Regions from separate parts of the Streptomyces sp. NPDC040405 genome, predicted to be linked through region 3. Evidence: riboswitches for the same ligand, from Rfam matches in the RefSeq annotation. Region 3 holds a riboswitch; each other region holds the start of a gene.
What was found. Region 3 has a riboswitch for cobalamin ahead of ACZ59A_RS11635 (ribonucleoside-diphosphate reductase subunit alpha). Riboswitches for the same ligand answer to the same signal wherever they lie in the genome.
Positions count from the first base shown of each region.

Region 1: linked by a shared signal. The riboswitch ahead of ACZ59A_RS00335 (cobalamin biosynthesis protein) and the one ahead of ACZ59A_RS11635 (ribonucleoside-diphosphate reductase subunit alpha) in region 3 are both predicted to bind cobalamin.
Region 2: linked by a shared signal. The riboswitch ahead of cobN (cobaltochelatase subunit CobN) and the one ahead of ACZ59A_RS11635 (ribonucleoside-diphosphate reductase subunit alpha) in region 3 are both predicted to bind cobalamin.

Region 1 is NZ_JBVIVI010000001.1:62,278-69,956, reverse strand. Features, by position in the region: gene ACZ59A_RS00345 (putative cobaltochelatase) at 1-855, opposite strand, end outside; gene ACZ59A_RS00340 (cobyric acid synthase) at 911-2,440, opposite strand; gene ACZ59A_RS00335 (cobalamin biosynthesis protein) at 2,437-3,438, opposite strand; cobalamin riboswitch at 3,580-3,720, opposite strand; gene ACZ59A_RS00330 (hypothetical protein) at 3,900-4,130, opposite strand; gene ACZ59A_RS00325 (inorganic phosphate transporter) at 4,146-5,447, opposite strand; gene ACZ59A_RS00320 (class II aldolase/adducin family protein) at 5,685-6,395, shown strand; gene ACZ59A_RS00315 (alpha/beta hydrolase) at 6,671-7,679, shown strand, end outside.
Region 2 is NZ_JBVIVI010000006.1:95,832-103,510, reverse strand. Features, by position in the region: gene cobN (cobaltochelatase subunit CobN) at 1-2,282, opposite strand, end outside; cobalamin riboswitch at 2,317-2,465, opposite strand; gene cobG (precorrin-3B synthase) at 2,526-3,917, shown strand; gene ACZ59A_RS24810 (precorrin-8X methylmutase) at 3,926-4,576, shown strand; gene ACZ59A_RS24805 (precorrin-2 C(20)-methyltransferase) at 4,573-6,129, shown strand; gene ACZ59A_RS24800 (cobalt-precorrin-6A reductase) at 6,114-6,890, opposite strand; gene ACZ59A_RS24795 (cobalt-precorrin-5B (C(1))-methyltransferase) at 6,944-7,679, shown strand, end outside.
Region 3 is NZ_JBVIVI010000002.1:944,035-951,713, forward strand. Features, by position in the region: gene ACZ59A_RS11620 (tetratricopeptide repeat protein) at 1-372, shown strand, start outside; gene def (peptide deformylase) at 468-1,100, shown strand; gene ACZ59A_RS11630 (ribonucleotide-diphosphate reductase subunit beta) at 1,189-2,220, opposite strand; gene ACZ59A_RS11635 (ribonucleoside-diphosphate reductase subunit alpha) at 2,238-4,634, opposite strand; cobalamin riboswitch at 4,762-4,890, opposite strand; gene ACZ59A_RS11640 (FGGY family carbohydrate kinase) at 4,999-6,468, opposite strand; gene ACZ59A_RS11645 (histidine phosphatase family protein) at 6,580-7,212, shown strand; gene ACZ59A_RS11650 (DeoR/GlpR family DNA-binding transcription regulator) at 7,209-7,679, shown strand, end outside.

The sequences.
Region 1 (7,679 bases), on a different contig from region 3:
CGCCGTACGCGCGGTCACGATGTCCGCGCGCATCCCGTCCACCTCGAACGCCGCGCACACCGCCGCGATCTGCCGCAGCGCGCGGTCGCCGAGACGGACGGCGGGCAGCAGCGCGCGCGCCGCGGCTATGCGGTCCCGCAGCTCGCCCTCCTCGCGCGCCCAGCGCGCGGCGAACCCGGCCGGGTCCTCGTCGTACGCCAGCCTGCGGCGCACCACCTCGACCCGCTCCTCGGTGTCCCGCGACGCGGTGACCTCGACGGTGAGCCCGAAGCGGTCCAGCAGCTGCGGCCGCAGCTCGCCCTCCTCCGGGTTCATGGTGCCCACCAGCAGGAAGCGCGCGGCGTGCCGTACGGAGACGCCCTCGCGCTCCACGTAGGAGGCGCCCATGGCGGCCGCGTCGAGCAGCAGGTCGATCAGGTGGTCGTGCAGCAGGTTGACCTCGTCGACGTACAGCACCCCGCGGTGCGCGTCCGCGAGCAGCCCCGGCTCGAACGCCTTGACCCCGTCCGACAGCGCCCGCTCGATGTCGAGCGACCCGACGAGGCGGTCCTCGGAAGCGCCGACCGGCAGCTCCACCATCCGCGCGGGGCGCGCGTCCCCGGGGGCGGTCTCGTGCGGTCCGTCCGGGCAGTCCGGGTCGGGCGCGGCCGGATCGCACGAGAAGCGGCACCCGGGAACGACGCCGACCGGCGGCAGCAGTGTGGACAGCGCCCGCACGGCCGTCGACTTGGCCGTGCCCTTCTCGCCGCGCACCAGCACGCCGCCCACGGCGGGTGAGACGGCGTTGAGGAGCAGGGCGAGCCGCATGTCGTCCATTCCGACGACCGCGGTGAACGGGTAGGCAGTGGTGGTCATGCTTCGGTACCTCCTACGGTGCGTACGCGGTCGCGTTCCGGTCGTTCCGGTGTGCTCAAGCCGCTCCTCCCGGCGCCCCGGGCGGCACGAAGGGCAGCCCGTCCGGTACGCCGCCCTCGATGAGCCTCAGCAGCGCGTCCGTGTCCGCGTGCTCTTCGATCAGATCGCCCAGCCGGTCCAGCTGCTCCTCGCGCAGCTCCCCGAAGCGGGTGTCCGGCGCGGGCACGAACGCCCGGCCCGCCGCCTGCGCCACCCGCCGCAGGAAGGCGCGGCGGAAGCCGTCGCTCTCCAGCGAGCCGTGCCAGTGCGTGCCCCACACCGGGCCCACCCGGCAGCCGTCCAGGAAGGGTTCGTCGCCCCCGTCGAGCAGTTCGGCCACCCCGTGGTGGATCTCGTAGCCCTCCACCCGCTCGCCCAGCGCCTCGCCCACCGGCCGGGCCAGGGTCTTGCCCGTGGCGAAGCGGACCCGTACGGGCAGCAGCCCGAGGCCCGCGACCGTCCCGGCCTTCGACTCGACCTCGTCCTCGATGCGCTCGCCGAGCGCCTGGAAGCCGCCGCAGATGCCGAGCACCGGCCGCCCCTCCGCGGCCCGCCGCGCGATCGCGTCGGCGAGACCGCGCGCCCGCAGCCACTCCAGCGCCTTCACGGTGCCCCGGGTGCCCGGCAGCACCACCAGATCGGCGTCGGCCAGCTCCTCCGGGCGGTCCACGAAGCGCACGACCACGCCCGGCTCGGCGGCCAGCGCGTCCACGTCGGTGAAGTTGGACATCAGCGGTACGGCCGCCACCGCGACCCGCAGGACGTCCGCGCCGTGCGGCGGTGCGACGACGCTCTCGCGCACCGCGCCGCGCAGCGAGACGCGCAGCCCGTCCTCCTCGTCGATGCCGAGGCCGTGCGCGTACGGCAGCACCCCGACGGTCGGGCGGCCGGTGAGGTCGCGCAGCATGTCCAGACCGGGTTCCAGCAGGCTCACGTCGCCGCGGAACTTGTTCACCACAAAGGCGGCGATATGCCGCTGGTCCTCGCGGGACAGCAGCGCGGTCGTGCCGAAGAAGGACGCGAAGACGCCGCCGCGGTCGATGTCCCCGACCACGACGACCGGCAGCCCCGATGAGCGGGCAAGGCCCAGGTTGACGATGTCGGTGCGGCGCAGATTGATCTCGGCCGGGCTGCCCGCGCCCTCGCAGATCACCGCGTCGTGTGTGCGCCGCAGTTCGCTCAGGCACTCGGTGACGGTCTCCAGCAGCCCTTCGCGCCGCTGGGAGTGGTAGCCACGGGCGCTCATCTCGCCCACCGGCTTGCCCAGCAGCACCACCTGGCTGCTGCGGTCGCTGCCCGGCTTCAGCAGGACCGGGTTCATCAGCGCGCTCGGCTCGACGCGCGCGGCGGCGGCCTGACTGGCCTGGGCCCGGCCGATCTCGGCGCCGTCCCGGGTGACGAAGGAGTTGAGCGACATGTTCTGTGCCTTGAACGGGGCGACCCGGAGCCCTTTGCGCGCCAGCCAGCGGCAGATGCCCGCCGTGACGACGCTCTTCCCGGCGTCCGAGGTCGTTCCCGCGATGAGCAGTCCGCCCCCCGAGGTCATCGGGTCACCTCTTTCTGGTCGGCCGTCCGGTCAGTGGTCCGGCCGGTCGCGGAACGGCCGGTCGCGGAACGCGCCACAACAGTGGTGAGCAGGGCCAGCGCCGACACCCGCCGCGAGAGGCGGATCGCCCTCGGTATGTCGGCCACCGCCACGGGACGGCCGCCCGGATTCAGTACCGGCCGGTGCTCGACCCGGCCCGCGTACGCCAGCGTGCCGCCCAGCCGTACGCCCAGGGCGCCCGCGAACGCCGCCTCCACCGGGCCCGCGTTGGGGCTCGGGTGGCGTCCGCCGTCGCGCTGCCAGGCGCGCCACGCGCCGCGCGGGTCGGGCCCGGCGAGGGCGGCCAGGGCCGCGGTGAGACGGGCGCCGGGCCAGCCCGCGACATCGTCCAGCCGGGCCGCGGCCCAGCCGAACCGGCGGTAGCGGGCCGACTTGTGGCCCACCATGGCGTCCAGGGTGTTGACGGCACGGAAGCCCACGAGCCCCGGCACCCCGGCCGCGGCCCCCCACACCAGCGCGCCCACCACCGCGTCCGAGGTGTTCTCGGCCACCGACTCGACGACGGCCCGCGCGATCTGCTGTGCGTCCAGCGCCTGCGGATCGCGTCCGCACAGATGCGGCAGCCGCTCCCGCGCGGCGTCGACGTCCCCGGCGGCCAGCGCGTCACCGATGGCCTGGGCCTCCCGTACCAGCGAGGTGCCGCCCAGCACGGCCCAGGTGGCGGCGGCGGTCAGCGCGGCATCGGCCGTACGGCGGGGCCTCGCGAGGGTGCGTACGGTACGCGCCAGCAGCGCGGCACCGGCGGCCGCGCCGCCCGCGCACAGCGCGGTGTGCAGTGACCCGGAACCGCGGTGGTCGCGCCACAGCCGCCGCTCGGCGGCCGCGGCGGCGCGCCCGAACGCGGCCACCGGATGGCCGCGGCGCGGATCGCCCGTGACGAGATCGCCGAGGAAGCCGAGAGCGGCGCCGCACGCGTACGAGGCGTGTTCGGCACGCATCCTTCAGACCGCCGTCATGCCTCTGCGGCGGGGACCGCCGCCGGGCACACGGACAGGTGGAGCTGACGGCGTGGCAGTGCCGGGCATGGCGGTATGTCCTCACTCAGGGTCCGCGCCCTGGCTCGACGTGACCGGCGGTGAGAGTCTCCTGGCTCCCGGATCCGCGGCTCTCCCGGTCTTCCAGCCGTCCTTGCGTACGGACGGCCGTGACCCCTTGCGGTGAGGGGAGAGCGCTCCCCGGTGACAGTGGCGGGACCGCGCCGGATTCTCACCGGCTTCCTCTCCTGCCGCCGTTTGGCTCGGGAAGTCCACCATGGGGTGCGAATGGCCGTCAACTCGCATTTGACCTGCGATGCCAGAGTGTGCGGAGACCCACAGGCCCCCACCGGCCCCCACCGGGGAACGACCGCGGGGCGGTGGGCGCCGATCGGCACCCACCGCCCCGCGGTCGTCGTGTGGCCTCAGGCCACGATCAGATAGATGCCGTACGCCACCACCGCGGCGCACAGCGCGAAACAGGCGTACGCGCCGGTGCGCGCGACCGGGGACGCGCCGCCCGCGGTGGCCTGCGGCTGTGGCTGGGCCGTACGGGAGGTGCCGAGGATGCCCAGGGTGAAGACCCCGACGACGCCGACCGTCACCGCGAGGCTGACGCCGAAGACCTGGCCGAGGGCCGCCCAGTCGATGTGCATTGCGTGTGCTCCCTGTCAGCTGGTGGAACCGGTTCCCGCGGTGGCGGGAGTCGGGGCGGATTCGGACGAGGTGTCCGTGGCGTCAGCGGACGAGGCGTCCGTGCCATCAGCGGACGAGGAGGCGGACGCGGCGGGCGCGGCCTTTCCGGCGGGCGGCGGGGCCACCGACCGCAGCGCGGCGATGACGACACCGGGCGACGCGTTGGGCTCCACGCTCGGCGCGTTGACGTTGCTGGCGTCCACCGGCTTGCGGCGCGAGAGCACCCAGATGACACCGCAGCCCAGCACCGCGAGGACGGCGACCGCGGCGATGCCCCCGTTGCCCTGACCGGCCAGCAGCGCCGCGGCGGCGGCCACCAGACCGGCGGCCGGGAGGGTCAGCGCCCAGGCGACGACCATGCGGCCCGCGGTCGCCCAGCGCACCACCCCGCCCTTGCGGCCGATGCCCGCGCCCATGACGGCGCCCGAGCAGACCTGCGTGGTGGACAGCGCGAAGCCGATGTGGGAGGAGGCCAGGATGACGGTCGCGGCGCCGGTCTGGGCGGCGAAGCCCTGCGGCGGCTGGATGTCGGTGATGCCCTTGCCCATGGTGCGGATGATGCGCCAGCCGCCCAGGTAGGTGCCGAGCGCGATCGCGAGACCGGCGGAGACGATGACCCACATGGGCGGGTCGGAGTCGGGCGCGATGACGCCGCCGGTGACCAGCGCGAGGGTGATGACGCCCATCGTCTTCTGCGCGTCGTTGGTGCCGTGGGCCAGGGAGACCAGGGCGGCCGAGGCGATCTGCCCGGCGCGGTAGCCCTTCGCGGTGTCCTCCGCGGCCCGGTCGTTGGCCAGTCGGTAGGTGAGCCGGGTGGCGGCCACCGTGGCGATGCCCGCCACGACCGGCGCGGCCACGGCCGGGATGAGGACCTTCATGACGATCGCCTCGCTGTTGACCCCGTCCATGCCGACGGAGACCACAGTGGCGCCGATGAGGCCGCCGAAGAGGGCGTGCGAGGAGCTGGACGGGAGACCGGCCAGCCAGGTCACCAGATTCCAGAGGATCGCACCGACCAGCCCCGCGAAGATCACTTCGGGCTTGATGCCGGAGCCTTCGTCGATGATTCCGCCGGAGATGGTCTTGGCGACCTCCACGGAGAGGAAGGCGCCGACGAGGTTGAGGACCGCCGACATCGCCACCGCGACCCGGGGACCGAGCGCTCCGGTGGAGATGGTGGTGGCCATGGCGTTGGCCGTGTCGTGGAAGCCGTTGGTGAAGTCGAACACCAAGGCCGTGACGATCACGATCCCGATGAGAAGCGTGATGTGTTCCATACACCCGGTCAATCAGTTCGGAGGGCGGTCAGTGCCACGGTGAACGTAGGGAAACTGGGTGAACGGGAGATGAACTGAGGCGGGCTTCACGGTGACGCGGGCGCGCGGGTGTGAAAACGGCTGGTTTTCGACCGTATTCCCGTTCGCCACAAGGAGTTTGACGTCCATACATCAACTCGGTGTAGGCCGCTCCGCCCGGCGTTCCTGTGGAAGGATCGCGCCCGGAGGTGAGGGCACGTGACGGAGCCGCGATCGGCACGACGGCCACAGCCGAGGCTGACCCAGCCCCTGCGACAGGCCTGGACACAGGTGGTGCGGACGGCCCGCAGAACCACCGCCGACGGACTCGTCGTCGGCACCTCGGGCAATGTGTCGGCCCGGGTCGGCGACACCGTCCTGGTGACCCCGAGCGGCGTCCCGTACGACCGGCTCGGCCCGCGCGACGTGGTCGGCGTCGACCTCGACGGCCGCCAAGTGCTCGGCACCCTCAAGCCCACCAGCGAGCTGCCCATGCACCTCGCCCTCTACCGTCACACGGACGACGCCTCGGCCATCGTCCACACCCATGCCGTTCACGCCACGGCGGTCTCCACGCTGGTCGACGAGTTGCCCGCGATCCACTACATGACCGCCGCCCTCGGCGGGCCCGTCCGGGTCGCCGACTACGCGCTCTACGGCACCGATGAACTGGCCGAAAACATGCTGCACGCGCTGCGCGACCGCTCCGGCTGTCTGCTGCGCAACCACGGCACCGTCGTCTACGGAGCGACGCTGGACCAGGCATACGACCGCACCGCCCAGCTGGAGTGGATGTGCCAGGTCTGGCTGGCCGCGGCCGCCATTCCCGGCCACACCCCGGCCCTCCTCCCGCCCGCCGAGCTGGAGCGCGCCGCGGCCAAGTTCAGCGGCTACGGCCAGCAGCCCGCCGACGACACCGCCCACCGATAGGGGGTGTCTCGCCGGTCATGCTGGGCTCCCGACGCCTGGCACGGCACCTCGCGGCCCCGCGCTCGTCGCACGCAGCGCCTCCCCCAGCTACCGCTGGGCGGTGCCCCCTGCGCTCTCCTCACGCGGGTTGCGATGCTCCCCCAGCTACCGCTGGGAGGTGCCCCCTGCACCAGACGCCGCTCGCTGATCCAGCCTGACCGACAAGACACCCCCTAGGGGCCCGAAACAGCCCATCCCGCTGGCCGGTCCGCCGCTCGCCGCCCACACTGGGAGGGATGCGTGTGCGGACAACGGCGGTCGCTGCCGCCACCACTCTGCTGGGTGTCGGCGCGGCCGCGGTGGCGGCGGGCCGGTACGTCACCGACGCTGCCCTGAAACCGGCCCCCGACCGGCCGCTGCCGAACGAGCCGCCGCTCACCGTGCACGCCATGGACGCCGCCGATGTCGTGGCCGACGGGCGGATCGCCCTCACCCGTTCGCTCGCCTCGCTGCGCCCCGGTACGTACGGTCTCGTCGGCCGGAACTGCCATGCCGTCGTCGGCCCCGTGGACGAGGACGTTCCGCACCCCGCCGACTGCGTCGTACGCCGCCTGGAGCGGGTGACGCACGGCACCCTCGACGCGGGCACCCGGGTGCGGCTCACCCCGCAGGTGTACCTCGGCAACCCGAGGGACGCGCTCGGCATCGACCACGCCGATGTCGACATTCCCGGCGAACTCGGTCCGCTGCCCGCCTGGTTCCTGCCCGGCGAGCGCACCACCTGGGTGATCACCACTCATGGTCTCGGCACCACCCGCGAACACCCCATGGTCGTCATGCCGATGCTGCACCGGCTGCGGATCCCGGTGCTCGACCTCGCGTACCGCGGCGACCCCGGCGCCCCGCGCCCGCCCGACGGCATCGGCCACCTCGGCGAGACGGAGTGGCGCGACCTCGACGCCGCCATCCGCTACGCGGTCCGCTACGGGGCGGAGAGCATCGTCCTGCACGGCTGGTCCACCGGCGCCTCCATGGCCCTGCACGCGGCCGCCAACTCCGCACTGCGGCACCGGCTCAGCGGCATCGTCCTGGACTCGCCGGTGCTCGACTGGCGGGCCACCCTGCGCGCCCTCGCCGCCGCGCGCCGCACCCCCGCCGCCCTGCTCCCGCTCGCCGTACGGGCCGCGGAAGGGCGCACCGGGCTCCATGACAGCAGGCTCGCCGAGGCGGCCGACCCCGAGCGCCTGCCGGTGCCCACGCTCATCGTGCACGGCCCCGGGGACACCCTCGCGCCCTGGGACGCGT
Region 2 (7,679 bases), on a different contig from region 3:
ACGGCAGTCCGCTGGGCCTCGGGCAGGTCCAGGGCGGCCTTCTCGGCGGCCTCCGGCGCCCAGTCCGCGTCCTCCATCGCCTGTACGAGGGCGCGGGCGCGCTCCTCGGCCTCGTCCGCGGTGGTGCGGGTGGCGGCCGACTCGTCCAGGCCCAGCGCCTCGCGCAGCCCGGGGAGCGCCGACGTACCGCCCCAGATCTGGCGGGCGCGCAGGATGGCCAGCACGAGGTTGACCCGCTCGGGGCCGGTGGGCGCGCCGCCGAGGACATGCAGACCGTCACGGATCTGGGCGTCCTTGACCTCGCACAGCCAGCCGTCGACGTGCAGCAGGAAGTCGTCGAAGCCCTCGTCGTCGGGCCGCTCCTCCAGGCCGAGGTCGTGGTCGAGCCGGGCGGCCTGGATCAGGGTCCAGATCTGGGCGCGGATGGCGGGGAGCTTGGCCGGGTCCATCGCGGAGATGGCGGCGTACTCGTCCAGCAGCTGTTCCAGCCGGGCGATGTCGCCGTAGGAGTCGGCGCGCGCCATCGGCGGTACGAGGTGGTCGACCAGGGTGGCGTGGACGCGGCGCTTGGCCTGGGTGCCCTCGCCGGGGTCGTTGACCAGGAAGGGGTAGATCAGCGGCAGGTCGCCGAGCGCGGCGTCGGGGCCGCAGGCGGCGGACAGGCCCGCGTTCTTGCCCGGCAGCCACTCCAGGTTGCCGTGCTTGCCCAGGTGCACCATGGCGTCGGCGCCGAAGCCGCCGTCGGCCTGGGGGCTCGCCATCCAGCGGTAGGCGGCCAGGTAGTGGTGCGAGGGCGGCAGATCGGGGTCGTGGTAGATGGCGATGGGGTTCTCGCCGAAGCCGCGCGGCGGCTGGATGACGACCAGCAGGTTGCCGTGGCGCAGCGCGGCGAGGACGATCTCGCCCTCGGGGTCGCGGCTGGTGTCCACGAACATCTCGCCGGGCGGCGGGCCCCAGTGCTCCTCGACCGACTCGCGCAGCTCCCGCGGCAGAGTGGCGTACCAGCGGCGGTAGTCGGCGGCGGGGACGCGGACCGGGTTCTTGGCCAGCTGCTCCTCGGTGAGCCAGTCCTGGTCGTGGCCGCCCGCCTCGATGAGGGCGTAGATCAGTTCGTCGCCGACGCCGGAGGCCAGGCCCGGGACCGCCTCGGCGCCCTCCTCGGGGCCGAAGTCGTACCCTTCGGCGCGCAGTCGGCGCAGCAGGGCGACGGCGCTGGCGGGGGTGTCGAGGCCGACCGCGTTGCCGATCCGGGAGTGCTTGGTGGGGTACGCGGACAGGACGAGCGCGAGGCGCTTGTCGGCCGCCGGTATGTGCCGGAGCCGGGCGTGTCGTACCGCGATTCCGGCGACACGCGCGGCGCGCTCGGGGTCGGCGGCGTAGACCGGCAGGCCGTCCTCGTCGACCTCCTTGAAGGAGAACGGCACGGTGATCAGCCGTCCGTCGAACTCCGGGACGGCGACCTGGGTCGCGGCGTCCAGCGGCGACAGACCCTCGTCGTTCTCCTGCCACGCGCCGCGCGACGAGGTCAGGCACAGCGCCTGGAGCACGGGGACGTCGAGCGAGGCGAGCGCGCCCGCGTCCCACGACTCGTCGTCGCCGCCCGCCGACGCCTCGGCGGGGCGGGTGCCGCCCGCGGCGAGCACGGTGGTGACGACGGCGTCCGCCGCGCCGAGGGCCTCGACCAGCTCGGGCTCGGGGGCCCGGAGGGAGGCGACGAACAGCGGCAGCGGGCGTCCCCCGGCGTCCTCGACGGCCTGGCACAGCGCCTCCACGAAGGCGGTGTTGCCGCTCATGTGGTGGGCCCGGTAGTAGAGCACGGCGATCACCGGGCCGGTGACGTCCTCGCGCGCGGTGCGCTCCAGCGGCCCCCAGGTGGGGGCGGGGGCGGGCGGTTCGAAGCCATGGCCGGTGAGCAGCACGGTGTCGGAGAGGAACCGGGCCAGCTGGTCCAGGTTGGCGGGGCCGCCGTGCGCGAGGTAGGCGTGCGCCTCGGCCGCGATCCCCACGGGGACCGTGGACGCCTCCATGAGCTGGGCGTCAGGGGCCTGTTCACCGGTGAGCACGACGACGGGCAGGTCGCCCGCGAGCAGGGTTTCGAGGCCCTCCTCCCAGGCGCGGATGCCACCGAGCAGCCGCACGACGACGAGTTCGACACCGTCGAGGAGGCCGGGCAGATCGTCGAGCGGGAGCCGCGCCGGGTTGGCGAGGCGGTACGGCACCGGGCCTGTGGCCGCGCGCGCACTGAGCAGGTCGGTGTCGGAGGTCGACAGCAGCAGGATCATGGCTCGGCGCCTTCCTCGGGGTCCGCGCCCCGGGCGGGTTGGAAGACGGCAGGAGTTCCTGGCTCGCACGGCGGGCTGCCGTGCTCACAGTGGCGGGACCGCACCGGATTCGCACCGGTTTCCTCCCCTTGACGCCGTCTTAAGCGTCCAGCGGGCCAGACGGCCCGCCGCCTGAGCATAGTAGGCGTTGCTGACCTGGCATGGGACGGTGAGGGCCGACCGGACGTCGGTATGCTCGCCGCCATGTCCATCCCTCCGGCAATCGTCCCACCTGCGAATGAAGCGCCCCCCGAAGCGCCCTCGCGGCGGGCTCGCGGACGCGATGACGCCTGCCCCGGCGCGCTGCGGCTGCACCCCGCGGACGACGGCTCCCTGGCGCGGGTCCGGATACCGGGCGGCACGCTGACGGCCGGTCAGGCGCAGGCGCTGGCGCGGGCGAGCGAGGAGCTGGGAGACGGCCGGCTGGACCTCACCTCGCGGGGCAATCTCCAGATCCGCGGCCTGGACGCGGCGTGCGGCGGCGAGCTGGCGGCCCGGCTGCGGGCCGCCGGACTGCTCCCCTCCGACCTCCACGACCGGGTGCGCAACATCGTGGCGTCCCCGCTGAGCGGCCTCGACGGCGCCGGACGCGGCGATGTCACGGCGTGGGCACGGGAGTTGGACGCCGCGCTGTGCGCCGGGACATGGGATGAGTTGTCCGGCTTGTCAGGCCGTTTCCTGTTCGCGATGGACGACGGCCGGGGCGATGTGGCCGCGTTGGGCGCGGATGTGACATTGATCGCAACGCGGGACGGCGGAGCCGTGCTGCGGGTGGGATCCGACCCGTCGGGACCGGAGCCCGGGTCCGGGCACGGGCTGGAGGTGCGGGCGCGGGACGCGTCGCGCGCCGCCGCGCTGGCCGCCGTGGAGTTCCTGGCCAGGGCCCGGGCGAGCGGTACGCGGGCGTGGCGGGTGCGCGAATTGCCCGCGCAACACGCCGTGACCGCCGACGGCTTGGCGGCGCGACTCGCGGACGAGGGTGTCGAAGCCGTACGTATCGGACATGAGAGCCCGGGCGGCGCGCCGCCCGCACCGGGCATCGTGTCCGGGCCGGACGGGCGCCACGCCGTGTCCGTCCTCGTCCCCCTGGGCCGGGTCGGCGCGGCGCAGTGGCGGCTGCTCGCCGGGCTCGCCTCCCGGGGCGGGTCGGCTGAGTTGCGTGTGACACCCTGGCGCGGCGTGGTGCTCCCGGGGTTCACCGCGGACGGCGCGCGGGAGGCGTCGCGGGAGGTGGCGGACGCAGGGCTGGTGACCGATCCGGACTCCCCGTGGGCCGGGATCGGCGCGTGCACGGGACGGCCGGGCTGCGCCAAGTCCCTGGCCGATGTGCGCGCCCACGCGGCGCACGCGGTGGCGGGCGCGGCAACGGACGCTCCCCGTTCCCCCGACGCGCCGCCGGTGTACTTCTCCGGCTGCGAGCGGCGCTGCGGCCACCCCGGCGGCCGCTGGGTGGACGCGCTGGCCACCTCCGGTACGGACTACCGGCTCACCGTACGCGACGCGCGGGAGCCGGACGGCGTGACCGGCGGCGGCGTGACGGACGTGGCAGCGGAGCAATTGGCCGACGCCGTGGCGGCGGCCCGCGAAACGGCATGATCAACGACATGATCGAGGACACAGTGTTCGACTACGAGAAGGACGGGGCGGCCATCTACCGCGCCTCCTTTGCCACCATCCGCGCCGAGGCGGACCTGGGCGGACTCCCCGCCGACGTCAGCCAGGTCGTGGTGCGGATGATCCACGCGTGCGGCATGGTCGACCTGGTCAAGGACCTCGCGTACACGCCCGAGGTGGTCGCGCGGGCCCGTCGGGCGCTGCGCGCCGGGGCGCCCGTGCTCTGCGACGCCCAGATGGTCGCCAGCGGCGTCACCCGCAAGCGGCTGCCCGCGGACAACGACGTGGTGTGCACGCTGTCCGACCCCGCCGTACCGGAGTTGGCGCGGCGCATGGGGACGACGCGCAGCGCCGCCGCGCTGGAGCTGTGGCGGGACCGGCTGGACGGCGCGGTCGTGGCGGTTGGCAACGCGCCCACCGCGCTGTTCCGGCTGCTGGAGATGCTCGAAGAGGGCGGAGAGGACGCGCCGCGCCCGGCCGCCGTCATCGGCGTACCGGTCGGGTTCATCGGCGCCGCCGAGTCCAAGGAGGCGCTGGCCGGACATCCGGCGGCGCCCCACCATCTGGTGGTGCGCGGCCGACGCGGCGGCAGCGCCATCGCGGCGGCCGCGATCAACGCGATAGCGAGCGAGGAAGAGTGAGCGAGCAGCAGCGAGGGGCGACGCCCGCGACGAAGGCCCGGCTGTACGGCGTGGGCCTCGGCCCCGGTGACCCGTCCCTGATGACGGTACGGGCGGTGGAGGTCATCGCCGGGGCCGATGTGGTCGCGTACCACAGCGCCCGGCACGGCCGCAGCATCGCCCGTTCCATCGCCGAGCGGCATCTGCGGCCCGACCACATCGAGGAGCGGCTGGTCTACCCGGTCACCACGGAGGGCACCGACCATCCGGGCGGCTACCGGGGCGCGATGGAGGAGTTCTACACGGAGGCGGCGGCACGGCTCGCCGCGCATCTGGACGCGGGGCGCACGGTCGCGGTGCTGGCCGAGGGCGATCCGCTCTTCTACGGCTCGTACATGCACATGCACAAGCGGCTCGCCGACCGCTACCCCACCGAGGTAATCCCCGGCGTCACCTCGGTGAGCGCGGCGGCCGCCCGGCTCGGCGCGCCGCTGGTGGAGGGCGAGGAGGTGCTGACGGTCCTCCCGGGCACGCTGCCCGAGGAGGAGCTGACGGCGCGCCTCGCGACGACCGACGCGGCGGCGGTCATGAAGCTCGGCCGCACCTTCCCGACCGTACGGCGCGCCCTGGAGCGTTCGGGGCGGCTCGCCGACGCGCGGTACGTGGAGCGCGCCACGATGAGCGCGGAGCGCTCCGGGCCGCTGGGCGAGGTCGACCCGTCGTCGGTGCCGTACTTCTCGGTGGCGGTGCTGCCGAGCCGTATCGGCACTCCGGCCGCACCGGACGCCCCGGACGCCGCCCCGGATGTCGCCGCGTCCGGGCGGCCGGGCGAGGTCGTGGTGGTGGGCCTCGGCCCCGCCGGTCCGCTGTGGCTCACCCCCGAGGCGCGCGGCGAGCTGGCCTCCGCCGAGGATCTGGTCGGCTACACCACCTACCTGGACCGGGTTCCCGTACGCCCCGGGCAGCGGCGCCACCCGTCCGACAACAAGGTCGAGGCCGAACGCGCGGAATTCGCCCTCGACCTCGCCCGGCGCGGTCGGCGTGTCGCCGTCGTCTCCTCGGGCGACCCCGGCGTGTTCGCCATGGCCACCGCCGTTCTGGAGGCGGCGTCCGAGGACCCGTACCGCGACGTCCCGGTGCGCGTGCTGCCCGGCATGACCGCGGCCCACGCTGCGGCTGCCCGCGCGGGCGCGCCGCTCGGCCACGACTACGCCGTCGTCTCGCTGTCCGACCGGCTCAAGCCCTGGGAGGTCATCGCCGGGCGCCTGGCCGCCGCGGCCGCCGCCGATCTGGTCCTGGCCCTCTACAACCCCGGCTCCCGCAGCCGGATCTGGCAGGTCGGCAAGGCCCGAGAACTCCTCCTCGAACACCGCGCGCCGGACACCCCGGTCGTCCTGGGCCGCGACATCGGCGGTCCCGAGGAGAGCGTCCGCATCGTCCGCCTGGCCGACCTCGACCCGGCCGAGGTGGACATGCGCACGATCCTCCTGGTCGGCTCCTCCCAGACCCGGACCACCCGCCGCGGCGACGGCACCGAGATCGTCTGGACCCCCCGCCGCTACCCCGAGGTGTGATCTCGGGTCAGGACCGTACGAAGCCAGGCGACGGCGTCGGCGGGGGCAGGTACCGCCGGGACGCCCTCCGGGGCGGGCGGGCGCTGGACGACGACCACCGGGATTCCGGCGTCGCGGGCCGCGGTCAGCTTGGGGGCCGTGGCACCGGCGCCGCTGTCCTTGGTGACCAGGACGTCGATGCGGTGGCGCAGTAGCAGGGCCGTTTCGCCTTCGAGGGTGAACGGGCCGCGGTCGAGGATCACCTCCATGCGGGGCGGCAGCGGCGGCTGCGGGGCGTCGACCGAGCGGACCAGGAAATAGGGTGCGGTGAGGTGGGCGAAGGCGGCCAGTCCCATGCGGCCGGTGGTGAGGAAGACCCGCTCCCCCAGGTCCGGCAGCAGCCGCGCGGCCTCCTCCAGTGAGGCCGCCGGGTGCCAGCGGTCGCCCGGGCCCGCCACCCAGCCGGGGCGGCGCAGGGCGAGCAGGGGAACATGGACGTCGGCGGCCGCACGGGCCGCGTTGTGACTGATCGTGTCGGCGAAAGGATGGGTGGCGTCGATGAGCGCGTCCACCTGGTGCTCGCGGAGCCAGCGGGCCATGCCCTCGGGGCCCCCGAACCCGCCGATCCGCACCTGCCCGGCGGGCAGTCGCGGTTCGGCGACCCGGCCCGCGAGGGAACTGGTGACGCGCAGGGCGGGATCGCCGTCCAGCTCGGCGGCGAGGCGGCGGGCCTCGGTGGTGCCGCCCAGGATGAGCACATGGCGCACCGGTGCGCTGTTCATCGGGTGCCTTTCGTCGTCCGTGCGCCCGTCATCGTATGCGCGGTGCGTGGCCCATGGCTGAGGCGGAGGCCACGGCGAGCGGGGGCCGCGGGGCACAGCTGGAGCGGACGGGGCTGCGGCACGGGTGGACCACCGGGGCGTGTGCGACCGCCGCGACCACGGCCGCGTACACCGCGCTGCTCAGCGGCGACTTCCCCGACCCCGTGACCATCGCGCTGCCGAAGGGCCAGCGGCCCGCGTTCGCGCTGGCGGCCGAGGAGCTGGGAGCGGACCGGGCCATGGCCGCGGTCGTGAAGGACGCCGGGGACGATCCCGACGTGACGCACGGCGCGCTGGTACGGGCGACCGTACGGGCCCTGCCGCCGGGCGGCGGCGTGGTGTTCCGGGCGGGGCCGGGCGTCGGCACCGTCACCCGGCCGGGGCTGCCGCTCGCGGTGGGCGAACCGGCCATCAACCCCGTGCCGCGCCAGATGATGAGCGACCACATCGCCGCGGTCGCCGCCCGCCACGGCGGCAGCGGTGACGTCGAGATCGAGATCGCGGTCGACCACGGCGAGGAGATCGCCCGCAGCACGTGGAACCCCCGGCTGGGCATCCTCGGCGGGCTGTCCATCCTCGGGACGACCGGCATCGTGGTGCCGTACTCCTGCTCGGCCTGGATCGACAGCATCCGGCGCGGGGTGGACGTGGCCCGGGCGGCGGGGCGGCGGCACGTGGCGGGATGTACGGGGTCGACCTCCGAGAAGGTGGCGGTGGCCGTGCACGAGCTGCCGGAGGACGCCCTGCTGG
Region 3 (7,679 bases):
GTGCCGACCTGGGTGGTGCTGCTGGAGGCGGCCACCGAGGCCGACCGGGACGCCCTGGAGCGGCTGGCGGCGGACGCGGGCTTCGCCGCCGAGGACTGGTCGTCGTCGGTGCGGCTGCTGTGCCGCTCCTGTTCGGAGAGCCGGATGCCCAGCGACGAGGGCGAGGGCGAGCACCTGGACCCGCACGACCACAGTGAGCCGGGTCACCCCGGTCCGCTGGGGCACCGTACGGCGGGCTCGGGCTCGCTGTGGGTCGCCGAGCGCGAATGCGGGATCGCCGCCCCCAGCGGGCTGGTGCGGGGGCTGCTGGACGGCTGGGTCGCCGACAGCCCGGACACCCGGGAGTGGCGGGACCTGGAAGAGGTCTGCTGAATGCCCGGAAAGGGCCACTGATCCCGCTGCCGTCCGGGCGGGCCGTACCCTGTAGGGCGACGCATCAGGGTTTGAAGGAAGGCGTACGGCGGACGATGTCGCAGCAAGGGACCACGAAGCAGCAGGTGGACGACGAGTTCGTCGTGGACACGGAGGACTGCGAGGAGCGCGAGCGGGCGTACCGCGAGCGCGGCACCGCCCGCCCGATCACCGTCGTCGGCAACCCGGTGCTCCACAAGGAGTGCCAGGACGTCACCGAGTTCGACGAGAAGCTCGCGGCGCTGATCGACGACATGTTCGCCAGCCAGCGGGCGGCGGAGGGCGTGGGCCTGGCCGCCAACCAGATCGGCGTCGGCCTGAAGGTCTTCGTCTACGACTGCATGGACGACGAGGGCGTACGCCACGTCGGCGTGGTCTGCAACCCGGTGCTGGAGGAACTGCCCGCCGACCGGCGCGTGCTGGACGACTCCAACGAGGGCTGCCTGTCGGTCCCCACCGCCTACTGCGAGCTGGCCCGCCCGGACTACGCGGTGGTGCGCGGCCGGGACGCCGAGGGCAAGCCGATCACGGTGCGCGGCACCGGCTACTTCGCGCGCTGCCTCCAGCACGAGACCGACCACCTGTACGGCTACCTCTACATCGACCGCCTCTCCAAGCGCGACCGCAAGGATGTGCTCCGGCAGATGGCGGAGGGCACCGCGCGCTACGAGACGGTGCCGAACGACTGAGCACCCCGTGCACGGCAAAGGGCCGGACCCCTGGCGGGGTCCGGCCCTTTCGCGCTTCTACGGCACCGAGGCACCGAGGCTCAGCGGCTCAGAAGTCGTCGTCGAAGGAGACCGAGCCCTCGACCGCCACCTGGTAGGCCGAGGCGCGGCGCTCGAAGAAGTTGGTCAGCTCCTGGACGTCCTGCAGCTCCATGAAGGAGAACGGGTTCTCCGAGCCGAAGACCGCGGGGAAGCCCAGCCGCTTCAGGCGCTGGTCGGCCACGCACTCCAGGTACGAGCGCATCGACTCGGTGTTCATGCCCGGCAGCCCGTCGCCGCACAGGTCGTGGGCGAACTGCAGCTCCGCCTCGACGGCCTCCTTCAGCATGTCGGTGACCTGCTGCTCCAGCTCGTCGTCGAAGAGGTCGGGCTCCTCCTCGCGGACGGTGTCCACGACCGAGAAGGCGAACTCCATGTGCATGGACTCGTCGCGGAACACCCAGTTGGTGCCGGTCGCCAGGCCGTGCAGCAGACCGCGCGAGCGGAACCAGTAGACGTAGGCGAAGGCGCCGTAGAAGAAGAGCCCCTCGATGCACGCCGCGAAGCAGATCAGGTTGAGCAGGAAGCGGCGCCGGTCGGACTTGCTCTCCAGCCGGTCGATCTTCTCCACCGAGTCCATCCAGCGGAAGCAGAAGTCCGCCTTCTCCCGGATGGAGGGGATGTTCTCGACGGCCGCGAAGGACGCCGCCCGGTCGTCCGGGTCGGGGAGGTAGGTGTCCAGCAGGGTCAGATAGAACTGGACGTGCACGGCCTCCTCGAAGAGCTGCCGCGACAGGTACAGCCGCGCCTCGGGGGAGTTGATGTGCTTGTAGAGCGTCAGCACCAGGTTGTTGGAGACGATCGAGTCGCCGGTCGCGAAGAACGCCACCAGCCGGCTGATCATGTGCTGCTCGCCCGGGGAGAGCTTGGCGAGGTCGGCGACGTCCGAGTGGAGGTCGACCTCTTCCACGGTCCAGGTGTTCTTGATCGCGTCCCGGTAGCGGTCGTAGAACTGCGGGTACCGCATCGGCCGCAGGGTCAGCTCGAAGCCCGGGTCCAGCAGGTTCTTGGTATGGCCCGGCGCGGTGTTCACGGTGGTCATCTCGGATGCGGTGGGCATTACTGGCAGGCCTCGCAGGACTCGGGGTTTTCCAGGGAGCAGGCGACCGCGTCGTCGTCGGCGGGCGCCGCCTGAGCGGGGACGGTGGCCGTGGCGGCGCCGCCACGGGCGCTCTGGGCGATCCGGGTCGCCGGGCGGGAGCGCAGGTAGTACGTGGTCTTGATGCCGCGCTTCCAGGCGTACGCGTACATCGAGCTGAGCTTGCCGATGGTCGGCGCCGCCATGAAGAGGTTCAGCGACTGGCTCTGGTCGAGGTACGGGGTACGGGCCGCCGCCATGTCGATCAGGGCGCGCTGCGGGACCTCCCACGCGGTCCGGTACAGGTCGCGTACGTCCTGCGGGACCCAGGAGAGGTCCTGGACCGAGCCGTTGGCCTCGCGCAGCGCGTCCCGGGTCTGGGTGTCCCATACGCCGAGCTTCTTGAGGTCGTTCACCAGGTAGGAGTTGACCTGGAGGAACTCACCGCTGAGCGTTTCGCGCTTGAAGAGGTTGGAGACCTGCGGCTCGATGCACTCGTACACGCCCGCGATGGAGGCGATGGTGGCGGTCGGCGCGATCGCCAGGAGCAGCGAGTTCCGCATGCCGGTCGTCGCCATCCGCTGCCGCAGCGCCTCCCAGCGCTCGGGCCAGGTGGCCCGCGCGCCGGTGTAGTGGTCCGGGTGGAGCACGCCGCGCGCGGTGCGGGTCTCGGCCCAGGCCGGGTGCGGGCCGTGGCGCTCGGCGAGGTCGCAGGACGCCTCGTACGCGGCGAGCATGATGCGCTCGGAGATCCGGGTGGAGAGCGCCGTCGCCTCGGGCGAGTCGAACGGCAGCCGCAGCCGGAAGAAGACGTCCTGGAGGCCCATCAGGCCCAGCCCCACCGGACGCCAGCGGGAGTTGGAGGCGCCCGCCTCCTCGGTGGGGTAGAAGTTGATGTCCACCACGCGGTCGAGGAAGGTCACGGCGGTGCGGACGGTGCGGTCCAGCCGCTCCCAGTCCATCTCGCCGCCCTCACCGAGGTGGGCCGCGAGGTTGACCGAGCCGAGGTTGCAGACGGCCGTCTCGCCGTCGTCGGTGACCTCCAGGATCTCGGTGCACAGGTTGGAGGAGTGGACGACCCGGCCCGGCTCGGCGGTCTGGTTGGCGGTGCGGTTGGCGGCGTCCTTGAACGTCATCCAGCCGTTGCCGGTCTGCGCGAGGGTGCGCATCATCCGGGCGTACAGCTGGCGCGCCGGGACCTGCTTGAGCGCCCGCCCCTCGGCCTCGGCCTTCCGGTACGCGGCCTCGAACTCCTCGCCCCACAGGTCGACCAGCTCGGGCGCGTCCGCGGGCGAGAACAGCGACCAGTCGGCGTCCGCCTCGACCCGGCGCATGAACTCGTCCGGGATCCAGTGCGCGATGTTGAGGTTGTGGGTGCGGCGGGCCTCTTCGCCCGTGTTGTCCCGCAGCTCCAGGAACTCCTCGACGTCCGCGTGCCAGGTCTCCAGGTAGACGCAGGCCGCGCCCTTGCGCCGGCCGCCCTGGTTGACGGCGGCCACCGAGGCGTCGAGCGTGCGCAGGAACGGCACGATGCCGTTGGAGTGCCCGTTGGTGCCGCGGATCAGCGAACCGCGGGCGCGGATGCGGGAGTACGACAGACCGATGCCGCCCGCGTGCTTCGACAGCCGCGCCACCTGGTGGTAGCGGTTGTAGATCGAGTCCAGCTCGTCCAGCGGCGAGTCCAGCAGATAGCAGGAGGACATCTGCGGGTGCCGGGTGCCGGAGTTGAACAGCGTGGGGGAGCTGGGCAGGTACGACAGCGTGCTGGTCATCCGGTACAGCTCGGCGACGTCCGCCAGCGCCCGTGTCGACAGGTCCTCGGCGAGCCCGCAGGCCACGCGCAGCAGGAAGTGCTGCGGGGTCTCGATCACCTGACGGGTAATCGGGTGGCGCAGCAGGTAGCGGCTGTGCAGGGTGCGCAGCCCGAAGTAGCCGAAGCGGTCGTCCGCCCCGTCGGCCAGCGCCTGGTCGACCAGCGCGTCCAGCCGGGCGGCGTGGGTGGTCGCGAACTCGGCCGTGGAGTCGGCGATCAGGCCCTCGCGGTGGCCCACGGCGACGGAGGCGGAGAACGAGTCCGCGCCCTGCCCGGCCGCCTCGTCGGCGATCGCGCGGGTCAGCAGCCGCGCGGCGAGCTTGGAGTACTCCGGCTCCTCGCCGATGAGTCCGGCCGCCGCCTCGGTCGCCAGGGAGCGCAACTCCGCCTCGTCCGAGCCGGGATGGCGGCCGCGCAGGGCGGCGGCCGCGACCTTGCCGGGGTCGGTGGCGGGCAGGTCGGCGGTGAGCGCGGTCAGGGTCCGCAGCAGGGCGGTCCCGGGCGCGTCGGCCACTGCCGGAGTATCGGCTGCCTCTGAAACCGGGTCGGCGGGCGCGATGGTCACTGAAGTGTTCTCCCTCGCTCGGCTGGGGGCCTTCGAGGGCGGTGCGCGATGGCCGCTCACGGGCATGCCGATTTCGTTTCACGGCACACCGCGCAGCGTCCATCGACCCACCCCGCGAGGCCCGGACGTATGCAGACGGCCGTCGGCAGGTCATCGGACTCACGGGTACGCGAAAGCGCACACGTACACCGTTGCGGGACAGTTCCGGATTCGCACCGGATTCCCCTGCGGCGACAGCGAGGACGAGCATACATCTTGTGTCGTGCTGCGCACGCGCCCCCAGATGTTGTGTCGTCAGCTGGGGGGATTCGTATATATGTACGAGTTGCGCCGGGTCTTGGCCGCGCCGGAATCCCAGGAAAAACTAGCTTCCCGGACCGCTCGCCCGCCATTCGCCCAGGGCACGGGCGAGGCGGTCGCGGTAGTCGGCGTAGCCGTCCTCGTAGGCGCCGCGAAGATCGTCCCGCGGCTCGACGGTACGGGACGCGGCGCGCCAGCGGGACGCGTCCACGGGGTCGCCGAGCGACCGCCAGGCGACCGCGGCGGCGCCCCGCGCGCCGACCTCCGGCTCGTCCGGTACGGCCACCGGGCGGCCCAGGACGTTCGCGAAAATCTCCGTCCACGCGGCCGAGCGCACGCCCCCGCCGCACAGCGCGAGCCGCCCCGAGAGCCCGGCCGCCTCCAGGCAGTGGCGGGCCGCGTAGGCGATGGCCTCGCACACGGCCCGTACGGTGTCGGCGCGGGTGGAGGCGAGGGTGAGGCCGTCCAACCGCCCCTGGGCGGCGGGCTCCACGAAGGGGGCGCGCTCCCCGGCGCCGGACAGGAAGGGCAGCGCGGTCACGCCGTTCGCGCGCGGCGGGCTCCGGTCGAGCAGGGTGTCGAGGTCGGCGGTGGTCGTCCCTGTGAGATCGAGCACCCACTCCAGCGCGGCGGTGCCGACCATCGCGGGCATCGCGCGCAGCCAGCGGTCCGGGTCGGGGGTGCACAGCCACATTCCGGCCGGATCGGCCGAAGGGTCCACCGCCGCGCGGTCGGTGAGCACCTGGCAGGCCAGCGTGGTGCCGACGATGAGCAGCCCGTCGCCCACGTCCCGCACCCCGCTGCCGATGGCGCACGCCGGAAGGTCGTACGGACCGGAGACGACGGGCAGTCCGGGCGGCAGCCCGGTCAGCCGGGCCCCCTCGTCGTCCAGTGCGAGTACGGAGCCGGGCGCGGCGGGGCGCGGCAGCAGCCGGGCGTGGTCGGCCAGTCCGCACAGCTCCAGCGCGGCGGGCACATAGGTGCGGGTGGTGACATCGAGGAACGGCAGGGAGGCGTCGGAGGCGTCCACGGTGAGGACACCGGTCAGCCGCTGGGCCACCGCGTCCACGCAGTAACCCGCGACCGCAGCCCGCTCCAGCGCCTCCGGCTCGTGCTCGGCCAGCCAGCGCAGCAGCGGGGCATGGCAGCCCGGGAACAGCCCGGAGCCGGTGCGGGCGTAGAGGGCGGCGAGCGTGCCGTCGGCGCGCCAGCGGGCGATGGTCCCGCCGCCCCGGCCGTCCAGCCAGGAGATCGGCGGACGCACCGCCCGGCCCGCCTCGTCCCGCAGCCACAGCCCGTCGCCCTGGCCGGTGAGCGCGAGCGCGACGGGCGGGCCGGGGAGCGCCGCGGCCACCTCGCGCACCACCTCGGCGACCGTGCGCAGCACGTCCTCCAGGTCCTGTTCGACCCGGCCGCCGGGGAGGCGGTCCAGCGTGCTGGGGCGGGCCGCGGAGGCGAGTGCGACCCCGTCGCGGCCGAAGGCCACGGCCTTGGTGACGGAGGTGCCGACATCCACTCCGATGATCACGCGCATTCCCTGCCGCCCTCCGCAATCCCGGTGCTGTCCGGTGCTCCATCACATGAGCGATGCTAGATTTAACATCCGATACGTGATGAGGCAATGGCTGACGCAGGGGAGCCCCGGATGACCGCCCGACTGCTGCTCGTTCGCCACGGAGAGACCGTGTGGCACGCGGAGAACCGGTACGCCGGAATCTCGGACATCGCGCTGACCGAGCGCGGCCACCGGCAGGCGCGGGCCCTCGCCCACTGGGTGCGGGGCCGCGGGATCGACGCGGTGGCCTGTTCCCCGCTCGGCCGGGCGCGGCAGACCGCCGAACCGGCCGCCACCGCGCTGTCCCTGGTCCCCGAAGTCGTCGGGGATCTGCGGGAGATGGACTTCGGCCGGTGCGAGGGCCGCACCCTCGCCGAGCTGGAGGCGGAGGACCCGGCGGCCGTCCGGGCGTTCCGCGACGACCCCGAGGCCGGTGCCTTCCCCGGCGCGGAGCGCCCCGGCGAGGCCGCGGCCCGGGCCGTCGCCGCCCTGCGCGGGCTGGCCGCCGCGCATCCGGACCGCACGGTGCTCGTCGTGGCGCACAACAGCCTGCTGCGGGCCGCCCTGTGCACCCTGCTCGGCATCCCCGTCGGCCGCTACCGCGCGGTCTTCCCCCGGCTGGACAACGCGGCGGTGACCGAGATCGGGATCGACGGCGACCGCACGGCGCTGCGCTCCCTGAACGTGCCCACCGACGGCGCCACGACAGGATCCCGCCCATGACCGCGGTCCGCTCCCAGGACACCCGCCGACAGACCATCACCGCCTACGTCCTCGCGCACTCCACCGCCACCGCGGCGGAGCTGGCCGACCTCACCGGCGTCAGCCTGATGACCGTGCACCGGGACCTGGACGAGCTGGCCCGGCTCGGCGTGCTGCGCAAGTTCCGGGGCGGGGTCTCGGCCCTGCCCTCGTCGGTCTTCGAGTCCAGCCTCGCCTACCGGATGGGCGCCCACCGGGCCGAGAAGGAGGCGGTGGCGGCCACCGCCGCGGAGCTGGTCGAGCCCGGGATGTCGGTGATGCTGGACGACTCCACGACCGTCCTCGCCCTCGCCCGGCTGCTGGTGGAGTCCGCCCCGCTGACGGTGGTGACCAACGCCCGCCGGGTGATCGAGGTCTTCGCCGGGGTGCCCCGGATCCGGCTCATCGGGCTCGGCGGGGAGTACTCGCACACCCATGACTCCTTCCTC